3 regions of the Escherichia albertii genome follow, and region 2 is predicted to be linked to each of the others. Evidence: predicted binding sites of a transcription regulator. Region 2 holds the regulator's gene; each other region holds the start of a gene.
What was found. Region 2 encodes sigma-54, which starts transcription at its own class of promoters, with help from an activator protein. Its sites were predicted from a motif close to GTTGGCACANNTTTCGCTNT; they were not measured.
Positions count from the first base shown of each region.

Region 1: norV (anaerobic nitric oxide reductase flavorubredoxin) is a predicted target of sigma-54. The motif match lies at 4,321-4,340, and genes of this name have one in related genera.
Region 3: hycA (formate hydrogenlyase regulator HycA) is a predicted target of sigma-54. The motif match lies at 4,510-4,529, and genes of this name have one in related genera.

Region 1 is NZ_CP117568.1:1,806,903-1,813,835, reverse strand. It holds gene hypF (carbamoyltransferase HypF) at 1-1,495, shown strand, start outside; gene norW (NADH:flavorubredoxin reductase NorW) at 1,706-2,839, opposite strand; gene norV (anaerobic nitric oxide reductase flavorubredoxin) at 2,836-4,275, opposite strand; gene norR (nitric oxide reductase transcriptional regulator NorR) at 4,462-5,976, shown strand; gene gutQ (arabinose-5-phosphate isomerase GutQ) at 5,973-6,933, opposite strand, start outside; gene srlR (glucitol operon DNA-binding transcriptional repressor SrlR) at 6,931-6,933, opposite strand, start outside.
Region 2 is NZ_CP117568.1:2,358,561-2,365,493, forward strand. It holds gene PS053_RS11430 (calcium/sodium antiporter) at 127-1,104, shown strand; gene kdsD (arabinose-5-phosphate isomerase KdsD) at 1,118-2,104, shown strand; gene kdsC (3-deoxy-manno-octulosonate-8-phosphatase KdsC) at 2,125-2,691, shown strand; gene lptC (LPS export ABC transporter periplasmic protein LptC) at 2,688-3,263, shown strand; gene lptA (lipopolysaccharide ABC transporter substrate-binding protein LptA) at 3,232-3,789, shown strand; gene lptB (LPS export ABC transporter ATP-binding protein) at 3,796-4,521, shown strand; gene rpoN (RNA polymerase factor sigma-54) at 4,569-6,002, shown strand; gene hpf (ribosome hibernation promoting factor) at 6,025-6,312, shown strand; gene ptsN (PTS IIA-like nitrogen regulatory protein PtsN) at 6,430-6,921, shown strand.
Region 3 is NZ_CP117568.1:1,821,297-1,828,229, forward strand. It holds gene hycE (formate hydrogenlyase subunit HycE) at 1-511, opposite strand, end outside; gene hycD (formate hydrogenlyase subunit HycD) at 529-1,452, opposite strand; gene hycC (formate hydrogenlyase subunit 3) at 1,455-3,281, opposite strand; gene hycB (formate hydrogenlyase subunit HycB) at 3,278-3,889, opposite strand; gene hycA (formate hydrogenlyase regulator HycA) at 4,014-4,475, opposite strand; gene hypA (hydrogenase maturation nickel metallochaperone HypA) at 4,687-5,037, shown strand; gene hypB (hydrogenase nickel incorporation protein HypB) at 5,041-5,913, shown strand; gene hypC (hydrogenase 3 maturation protein HypC) at 5,904-6,176, shown strand; gene hypD (hydrogenase formation protein HypD) at 6,176-6,933, shown strand, end outside.

The DNA.
Region 1 (6,933 bases), 550 kb from region 2:
GTTGCCAACGGCAGAAGGTTTACCGGAGGCTGCGTTTCAGTTACTCAACACGCCTGCCGCGCCGATTGTGCTGGTGGATAAAAAATACGTTCCTGAATTGTGTGACGATATCGCTCCTGGTCTTAACGAAGTCGGGGTGATGTTGCCTGCGAACCCGCTCCAGCATTTGCTGTTACAGGAATTGCAATGCCCGTTGGTGATGACCTCCGGCAACCTGAGCGGTAAACCACCGGCTATCAGCAACGAACAGGCACTGGAAGATTTGCAGGGCATCGCCGACGGATTTTTATTGCATAACCGCGACATCGTGCAGCGGATGGATGATTCGGTGGTGCGCGAAAGCGGCGAAATGCTGCGCCGTTCGCGAGGGTATGTGCCGGACGCGCTGGCTTTACCTCCGGGCTTTAAAAATGTCCCGCCTGTGCTGTGTCTTGGCGCGGATTTAAAAAATACCTTCTGCCTGGTGCGCGGTGAACAAGCGGTGTTGAGTCAGCATTTGGGCGATTTAAGTGATGATGGCATCCAGATGCAGTGGCGCGAAGCGTTACGCCTGATGCAGAACATCTATGATTTCACCCCGCAATTCGTTGTGCATGACGTGCACCCGGGCTATGTCTCCAGCCAGTGGGCAAGCGAGATGAATCTGCCGACACAAACGGTGCTGCATCATCATGCCCACGCAGCGGCGTGTCTGGCAGAACACCACTGGCCTTTGGATGGTGGAGATGTCATTGCTTTGACGCTCGACGGTATTGGTATGGGGAAGAACGGCGCGTTGTGGGGCGGCGAGTGCCTGCGGGTGAACTATCGTGAATGCGAGCACCTGGGCGGCTTGCCTGCGGTGGCGCTTGCTGGTGGCGATCTGGCTGCAAAGCAGCCGTGGCGTAACCTGCTGGCACAGTGTCTGCGCTTTGTGCCGGAGTGGCAGAGCTACCCTGAAACGGCGAGTGTGCAACAGCAAAACTGGAGCGTGCTGGCGCGGGCCATTGAGCGTGGAATCAATGCGCCGCTGGCGTCATCGTGCGGGCGTTTGTTTGATGCCGTAGCGGCGGCACTGGGCTGTGCGCCAGTGACGTTAAGTTATGAAGGTGAAGCGGCTTGTGCTCTGGAGGCGCTGGCGACTTCGTGCCACGGAGTGACGCATCCGGTGACGATGCCGCTGGTGGACAATCAACTGGATCTCGCCACTTTCTGGCAGCAGTGGCTGAACTGGTCTGCTCCGGTTAATCAACGCGCGTGGGCGTTTCATGATGCACTGGCGCAGGGTTTTGCCGCGTTGATGCGTGAGCAAGCCACGATGCGGGGTATCACTACGCTGGTGTTCAGCGGCGGGGTTATTCATAACCGTTTGCTGCGTGCACGTCTGGCGCATTATCTTGCTGATTTTACGTTGCTCTTCCCGCAGAGTTTACCGGCGGGCGATGGCGGATTGTCTCTGGGGCAGGGGGTTATTGCTGCGGCGCGTTGGGGGGCGGGGGAAGTCCAGAACGGATAAAACCTGTTGCATTTGGACACTATTGCCGGATGCGGCGTAAACGCCTTATCCGGCCTACACATACGCCCCGTAGGTTGGATAAGACGCGTCAGCGCCGCATCCGACATTTTGGGCACAGTAGCCGGATGCGGCATGAATGTATGATGTGACCAACATATGCGTTCCCCGTAGGTCGGATAAGACGCGTTAGCGTCGCATCCGACATTGCGCCTACACCGGCAACGTTTTTAACAATCCAAACGCCTCTTTCATCCGATCCTCACTGACCACAAAGGCGCGAAGCTGGTCAGTATCGTCAACGCCGCGCGCCACCATTCCCTGGCGTTCGGTATTAATCTGCCAGCGTAAATCCTGACGCTGGGTTTCTCCTGCCAGATGCAGCGGTAACTCCGGCGTTTTGATTTTTACCAGCATGGCGGGAAGTTTCAGCGGTGTGTTATTGCCGAGAAGATTTTTTGCCAGCACCATCGCGCTAAGTTGAATCGGCTGGAGGAACGGCAATACCTGACCGTTAATTTCCGCGCAATCGCCCAGCGCGTAAATATCGGCATTACTGGTTTGCAGATAACTATCGACGCAAACGCCGCGATTAATCGTCAGCCCGGCGCGTCGTGCCAGGGCGGTTTCCGGGCGCAGTCCGGTGGCGGCAATTACCGTATCCACTTCGATGCTGCGCTGGCGGTCCAGCGTTGCCTGAATACCAGAGTCTGTTTTTTCCAGCTCTAATAACTGAGATTTCAACAGCAGATGAACGCCCATCTCTGTCAACCGATGCTGCAAGCGGCTGCTGACTTCCGGTGGCATTAACGACGCCAGAATACTGGCGGCGTTATCGATTAGCGTGACCGCTTTTCCAGCCCGACAAAAATCCATCGCCAGTTCGCTACCAATCAAACCACCGCCGACAATCAACACACGTTGCGCTTCCTGCAGTTGTGTTTCACAGGCCCTGTACTCTTGCTGACTATTTAACGTCAGCATTAACTCATGCCCGGGCACCGGCGGGACAAAGGCGCTGGCACCGGTTGCCAGCACTAACTTGTCGTACTGCCACTGATTATTCTGGCTTTTCACCATATGGGCTTCGGCATCGATATCTGTCACCCAGGTGTGCGGAAACAGGCGCAGATTAAACTGCTCGGCAAATTCACCTGCTGTCTGGCGGGTCAAATCGTCGGCACGTTGCCCCTGACTGATCACATGACTGAGGTCTGGTTTGTTGTACTCGTCCATGCTGTCGGCGGCAATCAGGGTTAATGGAATACTGGCGTCCTGTTTGCGAATATTTTTCACCAGTTGGCGGGCGGCGAAGCCCGAACCAATGATCACAATGCCGTTGCTCATTTTGCCTCCGATGCCAGTTCATCAAAGACATCTTTGCCGAGGGAACATTCCGGGCACAGGAAGTTATCCGGGACTTCACTCCACGGCGTTCCTGGTGCGACGCCCTGCATTGGCTCGCCTTTTGCCGGATCGTAAATCCACTGGCAGACGCTGCATTGCATCCGTGGGCCGAGATCAGCCGTTGTGGTGGCGCAGGTTTCTTCTTTAACCACCGTATTCACGGTGTTCTGCGGCAGCGGCGTGAGCGCCCACTGACGGGCGATTTCACGACCGTGTTCACGACATAATTCCAGTGCGTCCTGGTCCGGTCGCCATTTGGCTTTCAGGCTGAGTGACATTTCGAAACCAGCATCCTGCAAACGCGTAGAAAGACGGTCAACTGCACCGCCGCTCCAGCCGTGAGAGCCGAAAGCACTGGCGCGTTTGTTACGAAAGCGCAATCCGGTCATCTCCTCCACCAGCCCGGCGATTTTCGGCATCATTACGTTATTCATGGTGGAAGTACCGACCAGCACGCCTTTTGAGCGGAAGACATTGGTCAGGATTTCGTTTTTATCGCTTCGGGCAACGTTGAAGATTTTCACCGCTACGCGTGGGTCGGTTTCCGTAATCCCCTGGGCGATAGCATCGGCCATCATGCGGGTATTATTCGACATGGTGTCGTAGAAAATGGTGATTCTGTCTTCCTGATAATCCGCCGCCCATTTCAGGTACAGCTCGACAATTTGCGTCGGGTTATCGCGCCAGACCACGCCGTGAGAGGTGGCAATCATATCGACTGGCAAGTTAAAGCCCAGAATCTCGTTGATTTTCGGCGTTACCAGGCGGCTGAACGGCGTCAGGATATTGGCGTAGTAACGTTGGCACTGTTCGAAAAGTTCGGTCTGATCCACTTCATCGTTGAACAGATGTTCGTCGCAGTAGTGCTGACCGAAAGCATCGTTGCTGAACAGTACCGCATCGCCTGTCAGGTAAGTCATCATGCTGTCCGGCCAGTGCAGCATCGGCGTTTCGACAAAAATGAGCTGTTTGCCGTTACCGATATCCAGCGTGTCGCCGGTTTTTACCACGTTGAAATTCCACTCAGGGTGATGGTGATGACCATTTATCGAGTCGATAGCGTTGGCTGTACAGTAGATCGGCGTATCGGGAATTTGCGCCATCAGTTCGGTCAGCGCCCCGGCGTGGTCTTCTTCTGCATGATTAATCACGATGAAATCGATATCCGCCAGATCGATTTCATTACGCAGATTCTGCACAAATTCGCGGCTGAATTTATGGTCGACGGTGTCGATCAGCACGTTTTTTTCTTCGCGGATGAGGTAGCTGTTGTAGCTGCTGCCGCGCAGCGTTTTATATTCCGTGCCGTGAAAATCGCGTACTTCCCAGTCACGTTGACCCACCCAATGAATGTTATTTTTCACCACAATAGACATAGCAACCTCAATTTATTCAGCGTGTTCTAAAAAGATGTCTTGCTGATTGCAGATTGCGTGCCAATTTTTTATCTAATTGTTTTTAAATAATAAATTAATTTATGCTCATTAATGGGTAGTCAAAATGACTATCAATAGAATGGTCGATATGACAATATCTGTAGTCAAATTGACAGTGAGGCAAAGATGAGTTTTTCCGTTGATGTGCTGGCGAATATCGCCATCGAATTGCAGCGCGGGATTGGTCATCAGGATCGTTTTCAGCGCCTGATCACCACGTTGCGTCAGGTGCTGGAGTGTGATGCGTCCGCGTTGCTGCGTTACGACTCGCGGCAGTTTATTCCGCTCGCCATCGACGGGCTGGCGAAAGATGTGCTCGGCAGGCGCTTTGCGCTGGAAGGTCATCCGCGGCTGGAAGCGATTGCCCGCGCCGGGGATGTGGTGCGTTTTCCCGCAGACAGCGAATTGCCCGATCCCTATGACGGTTTGATTCCCGGGCAGGAGAGTCTGAAAGTTCATGCCTGCGTTGGTTTGCCGTTGTTTGCCGGGCAAAACCTGATCGGCGCATTGACGCTGGACGGGATGCAGCCCGATCAGTTTGATGTTTTCAGCGATGAAGAGTTACGGCTGATTGCCGCGCTGGCGGCGGGGGCGTTAAGCAATGCGTTGCTGATTGAACAACTGGAAAGTCAGAATATGCTGCCGGGTCATGCCGCGCCGTTTGAAGCAGTGAAAGCGACGCAGATGATTGGTTTGTCCCCTGGCATGATGCAGTTGAAAAAAGAGATTGAGATTGTAGCGGCGTCCGATCTCAACGTTTTAATTAGCGGTGAAACAGGAACCGGTAAAGAGCTGGTGGCGAAAGCGATTCATGAAGCCTCGCCGCGGGCGGTGAATCCGCTGGTCTATCTCAACTGTGCCGCACTGCCGGAAAGCGTGGCGGAAAGTGAACTGTTCGGGCATGTGAAAGGGGCGTTTACTGGTGCTATCAGTAACCGCAGTGGGAAGTTTGAAATGGCGGATAACGGCACGCTGTTTCTGGATGAGATTGGCGAATTGTCGTTGGCATTGCAGGCCAAGCTACTGCGGGTGTTGCAGTATGGCGATATTCAGCGCGTTGGCGATGACCGCAGTTTGCGCGTGGATGTGCGCGTGCTGGCGGCGACTAACCGTGACTTACGCGAAGAGGTGCTTGCAGGGCGATTTCGCGCCGACTTGTTCCATCGTCTGAGCGTCTTTCCGCTTTCAGTGCCGCCGCTGCGTGAGCGGGGCGATGACGTCATTCTGCTGGCGGGGTATTTTTGCGAGCAGTGTCGTCTGCGGCTGGGGCTTTCCCGCGTGGTGTTAAGTGCCAGTGCGCAAAATTTACTGCAACATTACAGTTTTCCGGGGAATGTGCGCGAACTGGAACATGCTATTCATCGGGCGGTGGTGCTGGCGAGAGCGACCCGCAGCGGCGATGAAGTGGTTCTTGAGGCGCAACATTTTGCTTTTCCTGAGGTGACGTTGCCGTCGCCAGAAGTGATGACAATGCCCGTCGTTAAGCAAAATCTGCGTGAAGCGACAGAAGAGTTCCAGCGTGAAACCATTCGCCAGGCACTGGCACAAAATCATCACAACTGGGCCGCCAGCGCGCGGATGCTGGAAACCGACGTCGCCAACCTGCATCGGCTGGCGAAACGTCTGGGATTGAAAGATTAAATTATTCCGGCCTGATAGAAATCCTGCAGGTTAATTGCGCCGGTGAGTTTGCCGTTTTCATCCACTACCGGTGCGGCGGTGATTTTGCGCTTCATCAGGATTTCTTTGGCGTCGATGGCGCGGCTTTGTGCCTGCAACGTGGTGCCGCCGACCGTCATCGCTTCATTGACTGGCGTGGTGAGTGCGCCGCCGCTAACCAGCCAGCGACGTAAATCACCGTCGGTAAAGACGCCTTTCACCAGTTGTTGATCATCGCACACTGCCACCAGACCTAAACCGGTGCGACTGAGTTCCAGCATTGCGTCCATCACGCTGGCATTTAACGCCACCTGTGGGATGGCGTCATCACGGCGCATCAGATGATGCACTTTGTTCAGCAAGCGAGCGCCCAGCGCTCCGGCTGGATGTGAACGGGCAAAATCTTCTTCATTAAAACCGCGCGCCTGCATGACCGCCATTGCCAGCGCGTCACCCATCATCAGGGTATTGACGGTGCTGGAGGTCGGCGCAAGGTGCATCGGGCAGGCTTCGCGTTCTACGGAGATATCCAGCACCGCTTTCGCCGCCAGGCCCAGCGGTGACGTCGGTTTGCCGGTCATCGCCAGCAGCGCGATAGATTTATCTTCCAGACGCGGAATAATCAGATCCAGCTCTTTTGCGCCACCGGAGTAAGAGATAAACAGCATCACATCGCGGCTTTCAATCATCCCCAGATCGCCGTGCAGTGCTTCTGCCGGATGGACAAAAAAAGCCGGGGTGCCGGTGCTGGCAAGCGTTGCAGCGATTTTCTTACCAATGTGGCCCGATTTACCAATTCCCGAAACCACCACTTTGCCTTCGCAGTGCAGGATGATATTGGCGGCGCGAACAAAATCATCGCCCAGACGTTCTGGTAAACGGCTTGCTTCCTGCAACTCCAGCATTAACGTCTGACGTCCCGCGTTCAGTAGTGCTTCA
Region 2 (6,933 bases):
GCCATGGTTAGCGAAAGCTGGCATTTGTTTTACTTTTTAGCCGCATAAAGTCAAAATTAAGAATTCGTCACGGCTTTCTGAAAATCTTCAGCGGACCGGCGAGTATACCTGAAGAAAGGACGTTAGATGTTTTTAGCAACGGCACTGTTAATTGTTGGTTTACTTTTGGTCGTTTACAGTGCCGACCGTCTGGTATTTGCCGCCTCAATTCTTTGCCGAACGTTTGGCATTCCACCGCTAATCATCGGTATGACGGTCGTCAGTATTGGGACTTCACTGCCAGAAATCATCGTTTCACTCGCAACATCATTACATGAACAACGAGACTTAGCTGTCGGCACTGCGCTCGGCTCAAACATTATCAACATATTACTGATTCTCGGTCTGGCCGCGCTGGTGCGCCCTTTTACCGTCCATTCCGATGTTCTGCGCCGCGAATTACCCTTAATGTTATTGGTCAGTGTGGTGGCTGGTTCCGTACTCTACGACGGACAACTTAGCCGTAGCGATGGTATCTTTCTCCTTTTTCTGGCTGTGCTATGGCTGCTGTTCATTGTTAAACTTGCACGTCAGACCGAGCGTCAGGGGACGGACAGCCTGGCCAAAGAACAGTTGGCAGAGTTGCCACGCGAAGGGGGATTGCCCGTCGCATTTTTATGGCTCGGTATTGCGCTGATTATCATGCCAGTAGCAACGCGAATGGTGATTGATAATGCGACTGTGCTGGCAAATTATTTTGCTATCAGCGAGCTGACCATCGGTCTGACGGTAGTTGCTATCGGCACCAGCCTGCCGGAACTGGCAACCGCAATAGCCGGTGTTCGTAAAGGTGAAAACGACATCGCCGTCGGTAATATCATCGGTGCGAACATTTTTAATATCGTTATTGTGTTGGGCCTGCCTGCGCTGATAACGCCAGGGGAAATTAACCCGCTGGCGTACAGCCGTGACTATAGCGTAATGCTGCTGGTGAGCATTATTTTTGCGTTGCTGTGCTGGCGACGCTCCCCTCAACCAGGCCGCGGCGTAGGGGGATTATTAATAAGCGGATTTATCGTATGGCTGGCGATGTTGTACTGGTTATCGCCAATACTCGTTGAATAACTGGAAACGCATTATGTCGCACGTAGAGTTACAACCGGGTTTTGACTTTCAGCAAGCAGGTAAAGAAGTCCTGGCGATTGAACGTGAATGCCTGGCGGAGCTTGATCAATATATCAATCAGGATTTCACACTCGCCTGTGAAAAGATGTTCTGGTGTAAAGGGAAAGTCGTGGTCATGGGGATGGGAAAATCGGGGCACATTGGACGCAAAATGGCCGCAACGTTTGCCAGCACCGGTACGCCGTCGTTTTTTGTGCATCCTGGTGAGGCCGCGCATGGTGATTTAGGCATGGTCACTCCGCAGGACGTAGTGATAGCCATCTCCAACTCAGGCGAATCCAGCGAAATATCCGCATTAATTCCGGTTCTCAAGCGTCTGCGCGTACCGTTAATCTGTATCACGGGCCGCCCGGATAGCAGCATGGCGCGCGCAGCAGACGTGCACCTGTGTGTTAAAGTCGCGAAAGAAGCCTGCCCACTGGGGCTGGCGCCGACCAGCAGCACCACCGCCACGCTAGTCATGGGCGATGCGCTCGCCGTTGCTCTGTTAAAGGCACGCGGCTTTACCGCACAAGATTTTGCGCTCTCGCATCCGGGCGGCGCACTAGGTCGTAAACTTCTGTTACGGGTCAGCGATATTATGCATACGGGCGATGAGATCCCGCATGTCAAAAAAACCGCCAGTCTGCGAGACGCATTACTGGAAGTCACCCGCAAAAATCTTGGTATGACCGTCATTTGCGATGACAATATGATGATTGAAGGCATCTTTACCGACGGCGATTTACGCCGTGTCTTCGATATGGGCGTGGATGTCCGTCAATTAGGTATTGCCGATGTGATGACGCCAGGCGGAATTCGCGTACGTCCTGGCATTCTGGCCGTCGAGGCGCTGAACTTAATGCAGTCCCGCCATATCACCTCCGTAATGGTTGCCGATGGCGACCGTTTACTCGGTGTGTTACATATGCATGATTTACTGCGTGCAGGCGTAGTGTAAAGATTCAAGGATAAACGACAATGAGTAAAGCAGGTGCGTCGATTGAGACCTGTTACGGCCCTGTCAGCGCTGATGTTATGGCAAAAGCAGAAAATATTCGTCTGCTGATCCTCGACGTCGATGGCGTATTGTCAGATGGTCTGATTTATATGGGCAACAACGGCGAAGAGTTGAAAGCGTTCAATGTTCGTGACGGTTATGGCATTCGTTGTGCGCTCACCTCTGATATTGAAGTCGCTATCATTACCGGGCGAAAGGCTAAACTGGTAGAAGATCGTTGTGCGACTTTAGGGATCACCCATTTATACCAGGGGCAGTCGAACAAACTTATCGCCTTTAACGATCTGCTAAAAAAACTGGCGATCGCACCGGAAAACGTGGCTTACGTTGGAGATGATCTCATCGACTGGCCGGTGATGGAAAAAGTGGGCTTAAGCGTTGCCGTTGCCGATGCGCATCCACTGTTGATTCCACGCGCCGACTATGTGACGTACATTGCTGGCGGTCGCGGCGCGGTACGCGAAGTTTGCGACTTATTACTCCTGGCGCAGGGCAAACTGGATGAAGCCAAAGGGCAATCGATATGAGTAAAGCCAGACGTTGGGTTATCATTGTGCTATCACTGGCGGTTTTGGTGATGATCGGCATTAACATGACCGAGAAAGACGATATCGCCCAGGTGGTCGTCAACAATAATGATCCCACCTATAAAAGCGAGCATACGGACACGCTCGTCTATAACCCAGAAGGAGCGCTAAGCTATCGATTGATTGCTCAACACGTTGAATATTATTCCGATCAGGCTGTTTCGTGGTTTACGCAGCCGGTACTTACCACGTTTGATAAGGATAAAATCCCGACATGGTCGGTAAAAGCTGATAAAGCCAAGCTGACTAATGACCGGATGCTCTATTTGTATGGACACGTTGAAGTCAACGCGCTAGTGCCGGACTCTCAACTTCGTAGAATCACGACGGATAACGCGCAGATCAATCTGGTAACGCAGGATGTTACCTCTGAAGACCTCGTCACGTTATACGGAACAACATTTAACTCCAGCGGTCTGAAAATGCGCGGCAACTTACGCAGCAAGAACGCCGAGCTGATTGAAAAGGTTAGAACATCCTATGAAATTCAAAACAAACAAACTCAGCCTTAATCTTGTGCTTGCCAGCTCACTTCTGGCCGCCAGTATTCCGGCATTTGCCGTAACCGGGGACACTGACCAGCCGATCCACATTGAATCGGACCAGCAGTCTCTTGATATGCAAGGCAACGTGGTTACCTTCACCGGTAACGTCATCGTTACCCAGGGCACCATCAAAATTAATGCCGATAAAGTGGTCGTCACCCGTCCCGGTGGCGAACAAGGTAAAGAAGTGATCGATGGCTACGGTAAACCTGCAACTTTCTATCAGATGCAGGACAACGGCAAACCTGTCGAAGGTCACGCCTCCCAGATGCACTACGAACTGGCAAAAGATTTTGTTGTACTTACTGGCAATGCCTTTCTGAAGCAGATCGACAGCAACATCACGGGTGATAAGATCACATATCTGGTGAAAGAGCAGAAAATGCAGGCCTTCAGCGACAAAGGCAAGCGCGTAACCACCGTTCTGGTACCGTCGCAGTTGCAGGACAAAAACAACAAAGGCCAAACCCCGGCGCAGAAGAAGGGTAATTAATTCGTTATGGCAACATTAACCGCAAAGAACCTTGCAAAAGCCTATAAAGGCCGCCGCGTGGTAGAAGACGTCAGTCTGACCGTCAATTCCGGGGAAATTGTCGGTCTGCTTGGGCCAAACGGCGCCGGTAAGACAACGACTTTCTATATGGTTGTAGGTATCGTGCCGCGCGACGCGGGCAACATCATCATTGATAATGACGATATCAGCCTGCTTCCACTACACGCCCGCGCACGTCGCGGTATCGGTTATCTGCCGCAGGAAGCTTCAATTTTTCGTCGCCTGAGCGTCTACGATAACCTGATGGCAGTACTACAAATTCGTGACGACTTATCGGCTGAACAGCGCGAAGACCGCGCAAATGAGCTGATGGAAGAGTTCCACATTGAGCATTTGCGCGACAGCATGGGACAGTCACTCTCCGGTGGTGAACGTCGCCGTGTAGAAATTGCCCGCGCACTGGCAGCGAATCCGAAATTTATCCTGCTCGATGAACCATTTGCTGGGGTCGATCCGATCTCGGTTATCGACATCAAACGCATTATTGAACATCTGCGCGATAGCGGTCTGGGTGTGCTGATCACTGACCACAATGTGCGTGAAACACTGGCGGTTTGTGAACGCGCTTACATCGTCAGTCAGGGGCATTTGATCGCCCACGGCACGCCTACAGAAATCTTACAAGACGAACACGTTAAGCGTGTATACCTTGGGGAAGACTTCAGACTCTGATAGGGTAGAAGTTTGCGACGTTTTAGCAGGAGAATACGATTCTGAACATGAAGCAAGGTTTGCAACTCAGGCTTAGTCAACAACTGGCGATGACGCCTCAGCTACAACAGGCGATTCGTCTGTTGCAGTTGTCCACGCTGGAGCTTCAGCAGGAGCTACAGCAAGCGCTGGAGAGCAATCCGCTGCTTGAGCAAATCGACACTCATGAAGAAATCGACACCCGCGAAACACAAGACAGCGAAACGCTGGACGCCGCTGACGCGCTCGAACAAAAAGAGATGCCGGAAGAGCTACCGCTTGATGCCAGTTGGGACACGATCTATACCGCCGGTACACCATCTGGCACCAGCGGCGACTACATCGACGACGAGTTGCCGATCTATCAGGGTGAAACGACGCAAACCTTGCAAGATTACCTGATGTGGCAGGTCGAACTGACGCCGTTTTCCGATACTGACCGCGCTATCGCCACCTCTATCGTCGATGCTGTTGATGAGACGGGTTATCTCACCGTGCCGCTGGAAGATATTCTCGAAAGCATGGGCGATGACGAGATCGATATCGATGAAATTGAAGCTGTCCTCAAACGGATCCAGCGCTTTGACCCGGTTGGCGTAGCAGCGAAAGATCTGCGCGACTGCCTGTTGATCCAACTCTCCCAGTTCGACAAAACCACGCCGTGGCTGGAAGAGGCCAGACTCATTATAAGCGATCACCTTGATCTGTTAGCCAATCACGACTTCCGCACGTTAATGCGCGTTACACGACTGAAAGAAGATGTGCTGAAAGAAGCCGTCAATCTGATCCAGTCGCTCGATCCGCGTCCGGGTCAGTCGATCCAGACCGGCGAACCGGAATATGTCATTCCAGACGTGTTAGTACGTAAGCATAACGGTCGCTGGACGGTTGAACTCAACAGTGACAGCATTCCGCGTCTGCAAATCAACCAGCACTACGCCTCAATGTGCAACAGCGCACGCAACGATGGCGATAGTCAGTTTATCCGCAGCAATCTGCAGGATGCCAAATGGTTGATAAAGAGTCTGGAAAGCCGTAACGATACGCTGCTGCGCGTCAGTCGCTGTATCGTTGAACAGCAGCAAGCCTTCTTTGAACAAGGCGAAGAATATATGAAACCGATGGTGCTGGCCGATATCGCCCAGGCCGTCGAGATGCATGAATCGACGATATCTCGCGTGACCACGCAAAAATATCTGCATAGTCCACGAGGCATTTTTGAACTGAAGTATTTCTTTTCCAGTCATGTCAATACTGAGGGCGGGGGCGAAGCCTCTTCCACAGCGATTCGCGCACTGGTGAAGAAATTAATCGCGGCGGAAAACCCAGCGAAACCGTTGAGCGACAGCAAGTTAACCTCTTTGCTGTCGGAACAAGGTATCATGGTGGCGCGCCGTACTGTTGCGAAGTACCGAGAGTCTTTATCCATTCCGCCGTCAAACCAGCGTAAACAGCTCGTTTGACCCAACTGATAAGGAAGACGCTATGCAGCTCAACATTACCGGAAATAACGTCGAGATCACCGAGGCCCTGCGCGAATTTGTCACCTCAAAATTTGCCAAACTTGAGCAATATTTTGACCGAATCAACCAGGTTTATGTTGTTCTGAAAGTGGAGAAAGTCACCCACACCTCAGATGCGACACTGCATGTTAACGGTGGTGAAATTCATGCCAGTGCGGAAGGTCAGGATATGTACGCCGCCATTGACGGTTTAATTGATAAGCTGGCACGTCAGTTGACCAAGCATAAAGATAAATTGAAACAACACTAATTGTCCGGGCGATTAGCAAGTGCATAACGGCCTGTTGTGCAGCACAACAGGCCATTTGTACGGTTAATGCTCCGAACCTGTTCCACGGTTTGAGTGGACGGGTTCTTAGGTGAAATTATGATAAATAATGATACAACTCTACAGCTTAGCAGTGTTCTTAACAGGGAATGTACGCGAAGTCGCGTCCACTGCCAGAGCAAAAAACGTGCACTGGAAATCATCAGCGAACTGGCGGCAAAGCAGCTTAGCCTGCCGCCTCAGGTAGTTTTTGAAGCTATCCTGACGCGGGAAAAAATGGGCAGTACCGGTATCGGTAATGGCATTGCGATCCCGCACGGCAAACTGGAAGAAGATACCCTGCGTGCCGTTGGCGTCTTCGTTCAACTGGAAACGCCAATCGCTTTTGATGCTATCGACAACCAACCCGTCGATCTGCTTTTTGCCCTGCTGGTGCCTGCTGACCAAACCAAAACGCACCTGCATACTCTTTCACTGGTTGCGAAACGCCTGGCGGACAAAACCATTTGCCGCCGTTTACGCGCCGCCCAGAGCGATGAAGAGCTGTATCAAATCATTACGGATACCGAAGGTACTCCGAATGAAGCGTAGTTATTCGGTAAT
Region 3 (6,933 bases), 540 kb from region 2:
TGAACTCGTAGGTTTCAGCATCGGTGGTCGGCGCCGGACGCTGACGATAATCCATGCTGTCTTTACGTAGCGGGTAGAGTTCATCCGGCCAGTCATCCGGCAGCACCAGACGGCGCTCATCCGGCAGCCCAACCGGAATCAAACCGTACATATCGCGCACTTCACGCTCGCCCCACACCGCCGCCGGAACACGTGGCGTCACGGACGGATATTCTGGTTTATTGGCGTCAACTTCGACGCGAACCGTAATCCAGCACTTGGTGCCCTTCTCCATCGACAGCACATAGTAAACAGCGTAATGACCATTCAGTTTGCGTTCGTCGTTACCAAACAGCACCGACAGCCAACCGCCCTGTTTGTAGTAGAGGAACTCCACCACTTCCGGCAGATAGTTCACTTTCACGGTCACGGTCAGCTGATCTTTGGTCTGCCAGGCGTAGTCCAGCACGACGCCCGGAAATGCCTCATTCAGCGCGGCGAGATAATGTTGACCTAATTTTTCTTCAGACATGCTCAAACTCTCTTTAATCACGCCGCCAGCAAGGAGACGAACGCTAAAAATGCAAAGCCAAACCCGGCCCAGGTAATGCGCGGAGTAATATCAAGACGCAGACGGGCCATGCTGTTTTCGAACAGCGCGATAACCAGTACGCCGACCACCAGTTTGACGATGGCAATCACCAGCGCCAGCAGCAGTCCACCAGCAGTGAAGGTTTCCATTTGTCCCCACGGGATAAACACCCCGACGAACATCTGCAACACCACCAGCTGTTTCAGGCTGATACCCCATTTCATGACGCCAAAGCCGCTGCCGCTGTATTCAGAGAGCGGACCTTCCTGCAACTCCTGCTCAGCTTCCGCCAGGTCGAACGGCAGTTTGCCCATTTCGATAAAGGTGGCGAATGCACAGGCACAAAGCGCCAGCACCAACGGGATGCTCTGGCTCAGAGGCCAGTGGTAAACGGTGTCGGTGATGTTGCTGATATTGGTGGAACCAGCAACCTGCGCGGCAACCCACAGGCCAAGCAGCAGCATCGGTTCGACCAGCACGCCCAGCATCGCTTCACGGCTCGCGCCGATAGCGGTAAACGGGCTACCGGTATCCAGACCAGAAATGGCAAAGAAGAAACGCGCAATGGCGAAGAGATACAGTAAGGTAATCAAATCACCCAGTTGCGGCAGCGGAGAACCGACGGTCACCACTGGCAGCGCAGTAGCGATAGTCAGCATGACGCCCACCATCACATACGGCGTCAGGCGGAACACCCAGCCAGAAGCATCCGGGCCAACGCTCTGGCGGCCCAGCAGTTTGATAATGTCGCGATACTCCTGCAACACGCCCGGCCCGCGACGGTTATGCAGACGGGCACGCGCCACACGGGTAATACCGGAGAGCAGCGGCGCAACGGCAAATAACACCAGCGCCTGAATTAACGGATATAGAACACTCATTCTCAGGCTCCTCGTGAAACAATAATCACCACCAGTACCGCCAGTTCAACCAGCGCCATCCGGCGGAACAGCAACGCACTCCCCTCGCACTGCCAGCCCGGTACCAGCGACACCGGATTCAGCCATTTGCGCAATTTCAGCACCGGAGCAAAAGCCTGTTTCACCGGCATGGCAAAGCCATGAGCGGTAATCACCATTGATTTTTCGTGGTCATAGCCGCACACCCAGGCCGCACCGCGGGAACGCGACGGCAGACGGTCGCCTTTGCAAATCGCCATAATGATGAATGGCAGCAGCGGGCAGGCAATCAGCAGCAGCGTGATCATCGGTTGAGAAACGGTGGTGTTAGCAGGTTCCAGTGGCAGAGGCACCGCAGCCGACAGCATCGGCAGCAACCACGGCGCAGCGACACCGCCAATCACACAGCAAATCGCCAACGCCACTACGCTGACGCACATCAGGAACGGCGCACAAGCTGCGTTTTCTGCTTCTTTGGTACGCGGCGCGCCAAGGAAAGTGACGCCATAAACTTTCGCCATACACATCACCGCCAGCGCACCGGTAATTGCCAGCCCCACGGCGAGCAGCGGCCCGAACAGACGAGCAACGAATGCCCCGCTATTGCTCATTTTGAAGAAGGACTGGTAGATAACCCATTCCCCGGCAAAACCGTTCAGCGGCGGCAGCGCAGCCATTGCCATCAGCCCGACTAACATGGCGATGGAGATAACCGGCATTTTCTTACCAATGCCACCGAGTTTTTCGATATCGCGATGACCGGTACGGAACCAGACGCTACCCGCGCCGAGGAACAGCACGCTTTTGAACAGGCTATGGTTAAGCAGATGGTACAGACCACCGACCAGGCCAAGAGCAATCAGCGCCGGTTGTTCGAGCGCGATACCCGTTACGCCAGCGCCCAGCCCCAACAGGATGATGCCAATATTTTCCAGAGTGTGGTAAGCCAGCAGACGCTGGATGTTGTGTTCCATCAGCGCATACAGGCCGCCGACGAATGCGGTGATCATACCGAGCACCAGCAGCGCAATTCCCCACCACAGCGGCGCGTTACCGCCCAGCAGCGACAGGGTTAAAATACCCAGCAGGCCAATTTTCATCACCACCGTGGAAAACAGGGCAGCGGCTGGCGCAGAGGCGTTGGCATGAGCCTGCGGCACCCAACCGTGCAGCGGGATAATCCCGGCCAGCAAGCCGAAGCCAATCACGCCGAGCAGCCAGATATCAGAACCGAGCGGCAGTTGCTGCACACGCATATCCAGCAGGCGCAGATCCAGCGTGCCGTAACGCTGCCAGACCAGCCAGCAGGCAATCGCCAACAGCAACGTGCCAAGACGTCCCAGTGCAAACCACAGCTTTCCCTCTTTGCTGTTGCTGGTGAGGAACACCGCGCACAGGGCCATAATTTCTGCCATTACCACGAACATCCCCAGGTTGCTGGCGATAACGGCGCACACGGCGGCAGCCATCAACATATTGATCTGCAAGCCGTTGCATTTCACCTGCGCGTGGCGATGCCAGTCAATGTTGTAGAGGCTGACAAACAGACCGCACAGGCCGAGCGTAATCAGCCAAATCGCGTTAAGCGGAGAGATTTGAATATCGAAACTCACCAGCGAAAGCGCGCCGCTCACGCCAACCGCGCCAGTCAGCACGGTAACACCCGCGGCAGCCGTGTACAGGCTACCGACAGCGCCGCCAATCCCGGCAATCCAGCCGCTCAGCGCCTTATGAAAAGAAAAGAGAAATGCCAGAACAGCGGCGGCGACAAACCACGCAACGCCGCTATTGATCAGGGAAATTGCGCTCATTTAGCCTCTCCACTTTGAGCCTGCTGAAACAAGGTGAGATCGCCAAAATCGGTGTTAAAGGTCAGCTCACGCTTACGCTTGCTGACGCGGGCGATATCGGTGTTATCCACCAGATGCAGGGCTTTGGTTGGGCACATCCGCACGCAGGCCGGACCTTGCTCATCGAAATAGCAGAGATCGCATTTGACGGCGATAGCGCGAATACCCGGCACCCAGTCAAGTAGCGTGCTGACACGCGCCGGAGCAGGCGGTGCTGGTGGCGCTTTCGGGGTATTAGCATTAGCCGGAATATCCAGCGGACGGCTACCGGAAAACTCAATGGCGCCAAACGGGCAGGCGATGCCGCACAGTTTGCAGCTTACACACAGGCTTTCATTTAGCTGCACTGCGCCATTAACGCGGGTAATCGCGTTAACCGGGCAGACCACCGCACAGGGCGCATCTTCACAGTGGTGACAGAGCTGCGGCGCAGATTCTTTATCATTCAGCATCACTCGCAGGCGCGGCATTGATTGCAGGCCGTGCTGGCGATGCGTCTCTGAACAGGCGGCCTCACAGGTGTGGCAGCCGATACAGAGCGTGGAGTCAGCAATTACAAAACGATTCACCAGGCATTCCTCAGGTGATTGTCATTTTTGACGAAAACATGCCGATGAAATGTCATTTTCGACACTCATCGACACGCCCATCCCCAAACAGGCATAACGCCTGCAAAACGGGCAAAGCCTCAGTTCATGCAGCCGGGCTTTGTCCCTTTACCAGTTGGCTTAAATTCACCGGCGTATTGTTTTCAATGGCGGTGTATAAGCTGTCGTAAACGCCAGCGATTTTTTCGAGATAGTGTTCCAGCACTTTCTCGCGATTGCGGATGTCGACCTTGTCATCAATCATGCCGTCAATGCTCAACTGCGCCTGCGCAATCCGCTGTTTGTCTCCTCCCTCTTTCGCTTCGACGTAGTACTCAATGGTGTGGCTGTTAAAGCCATCCGCCAGGGTGACGTAAATGCGAAAATGTTCAAAAAGGACGAAACAGAGTTCTTTGTCTGGCGCGCAGCTCATGGCATGGTGCAGACGCGCTTTCGATAACGTGATCCCCTGAACCAGCGAATTGCAGTAGATATGCCACTGGTCCTGTAGGCGACGATGCCGCTGTGCGATGTAATCGGCTTTCTCGCTTATTTCCCAAATAGTCATTGTCAGGTTACCCGTTTAACAGAGATGCCAGTTTTAAGCATTTTCTGTGCCAACTTTTAATTTATTGTTATTTATGTATTTTTTATTAATAAGTCGAATTTCGTCGCCGTGACGACGTGTCATTTCGACATCATCGACATTATTCACCGCAGGGATAATCAACACTGGCACAGTTATTGCTTGTAACGGGCAATAGTTAATGGGAGGCGATATGCACGAAATAACCCTCTGCCAACGGGCACTGGAATTGATCGAACAGCAGGCCGCAAAACACGGTGCAAAACGCGTAACTGGGGTCTGGCTCAAAATTGGCGCATTTTCTTGCGTCGAAACCAGCTCTCTTGCCTTTTGTTTTGATCTGGTTTGCCGCGGCAGCGTGGCGGAAGGTTGTAAACTGCACCTCGAAGAACAAGAGGCCGAGTGTTGGTGTGAAACATGCCAACAGTATGTGACGCTACTGACCCAACGCGTCCGCCGCTGCCCACAGTGCCATGGCGACATGTTGCGCATTGTGGCAGACGACGGTTTACAGATTCGGCGGATAGAAATAGACCAGGAGTGAGCGATGTGTACAACATGTGGTTGCGGTGAAGGCAACCTGTATATCGAGGGTGATGAACATAACCCTCATTCCGCGTTTCGTAGCGCGCCATTTGCCCCGGCGGCACGCCCGAAAATGAAAATCACCGGTATTAAAGCGCCTGAATTTACCCCCAGCCAGACCGAAGAAGGAGACCTGCATTATGGTCACGGCGAAGCGGGCACTCACGCGCCGGGCATGAGCCAGCGTCGGATGCTGGAAGTAGAAATTGACGTGCTGGACAAAAATAACCGTCTGGCAGAACGCAACCGCGCGCGCTTTGCAGCCCGCAAGCAGCTGGTGCTCAACCTGGTTTCCAGCCCTGGTTCCGGTAAAACTACCCTGCTGACGGAAACCTTAATGCGCCTGAAAGACAGCGTTCCGTGCGCAGTTATTGAAGGTGACCAGCAAACTGTGAACGATGCCGCGCGCATTCGCGCTACCGGCACGCCAGCGATTCAGGTGAATACCGGTAAAGGTTGCCATCTTGACGCACAGATGATCGCCGATGCCGCACCGCGCCTGCCACTGGACGATAACGGTATTCTGTTTATCGAAAACGTCGGCAACCTCGTATGCCCGGCCAGCTTCGATCTGGGTGAAAAACACAAAGTCGCCGTACTTTCTGTCACCGAAGGCGAAGATAAACCGCTGAAATATCCGCATATGTTCGCCGCCGCCTCGCTGATGCTGCTCAACAAAGTCGACCTGCTGCCGTATCTCAATTTCGACGTTGAGAAGTGCATCGCCTGCGCCCGCGAAGTCAATCCAGAAATTGAAATCATCCTGATTTCCGCCACCAGTGGAGAAGGGATGGATCAGTGGCTGAACTGGCTGGAGGCACAGCGATGTGCATAGGCGTTCCCGGCCAGATCCGCGCTATTGACGGCAATCAGGCGAAAGTCGACGTCTGCGGCATTCAGCGCGATGTCGATTTAACGTTGGTCGGCAGTTGCGATGAAAACGGTCAACCGCGCGTGGGCCAGTGGGTATTGGTTCACGTTGGCTTTGCCATGAGCGTAATTAATGAAGCCGAAGCGCGCGACACTCTCGACGCCTTACAAAATATGTTTGACGTTGAGCCGGATGTCGGCGCGCTGTTGTATGGCGAGGAAAAATAATGCGTTTTGTTGATGAATATCGCGCCCCGGAACAGGTGATGCAGTTAATTGAGCATCTGCGCGAACGAGCTTCACATCTCTCTTACACCGCCGAACGCCCTTTGCGGATTATGGAAGTGTGCGGCGGTCATACGCACGCCATCTTTAAATTCGGCCTCGATCAGTTGCTGCCGGAAAACGTCGAGTTTATCCACGGTCCGGGTTGCCCGGTGTGCGTGCTGCCGATGGGCAGAATCGATACCTGCGTGGAGATTGCCAGCCATCCTGAAGTTATCTTCTGTACCTTTGGCGACGCCATGCGCGTACCGGGAAAACAGGGTTCGCTGTTGCAAGCAAAAGCGCGCGGCGCCGATGTGCGCATCGTCTACTCGCCAATGGATGCGTTGAAACTGGCGCAGGAGAATCCAGCCCGCAAAGTGGTGTTCTTCGGCTTAGGTTTTGAAACCACCATGCCGACCACGGCCATCACGCTGCAACAGGCGAAAGCGCGCGATGTGCAGAATTTTTACTTCTTCTGCCAGCACATTACTCTTATCCCGACGCTGCGCAGTTTGCTGGAACAGCCAGATAACGGTATCGATGCATTTCTGGCCCCCGGTCACGTCAGTATGGTGATCGGCACCGATGCCTATAATTTTATCGCCAGCGATTTTCATCGTCCTCTGGTGGTCGCTGGTTTCGAACCGCTTGATCTACTGCAAGGCGTAGTGATGCTGGTAGAGCAGAAAATAGCGGACCACAGCAAGGTAGAGAATCA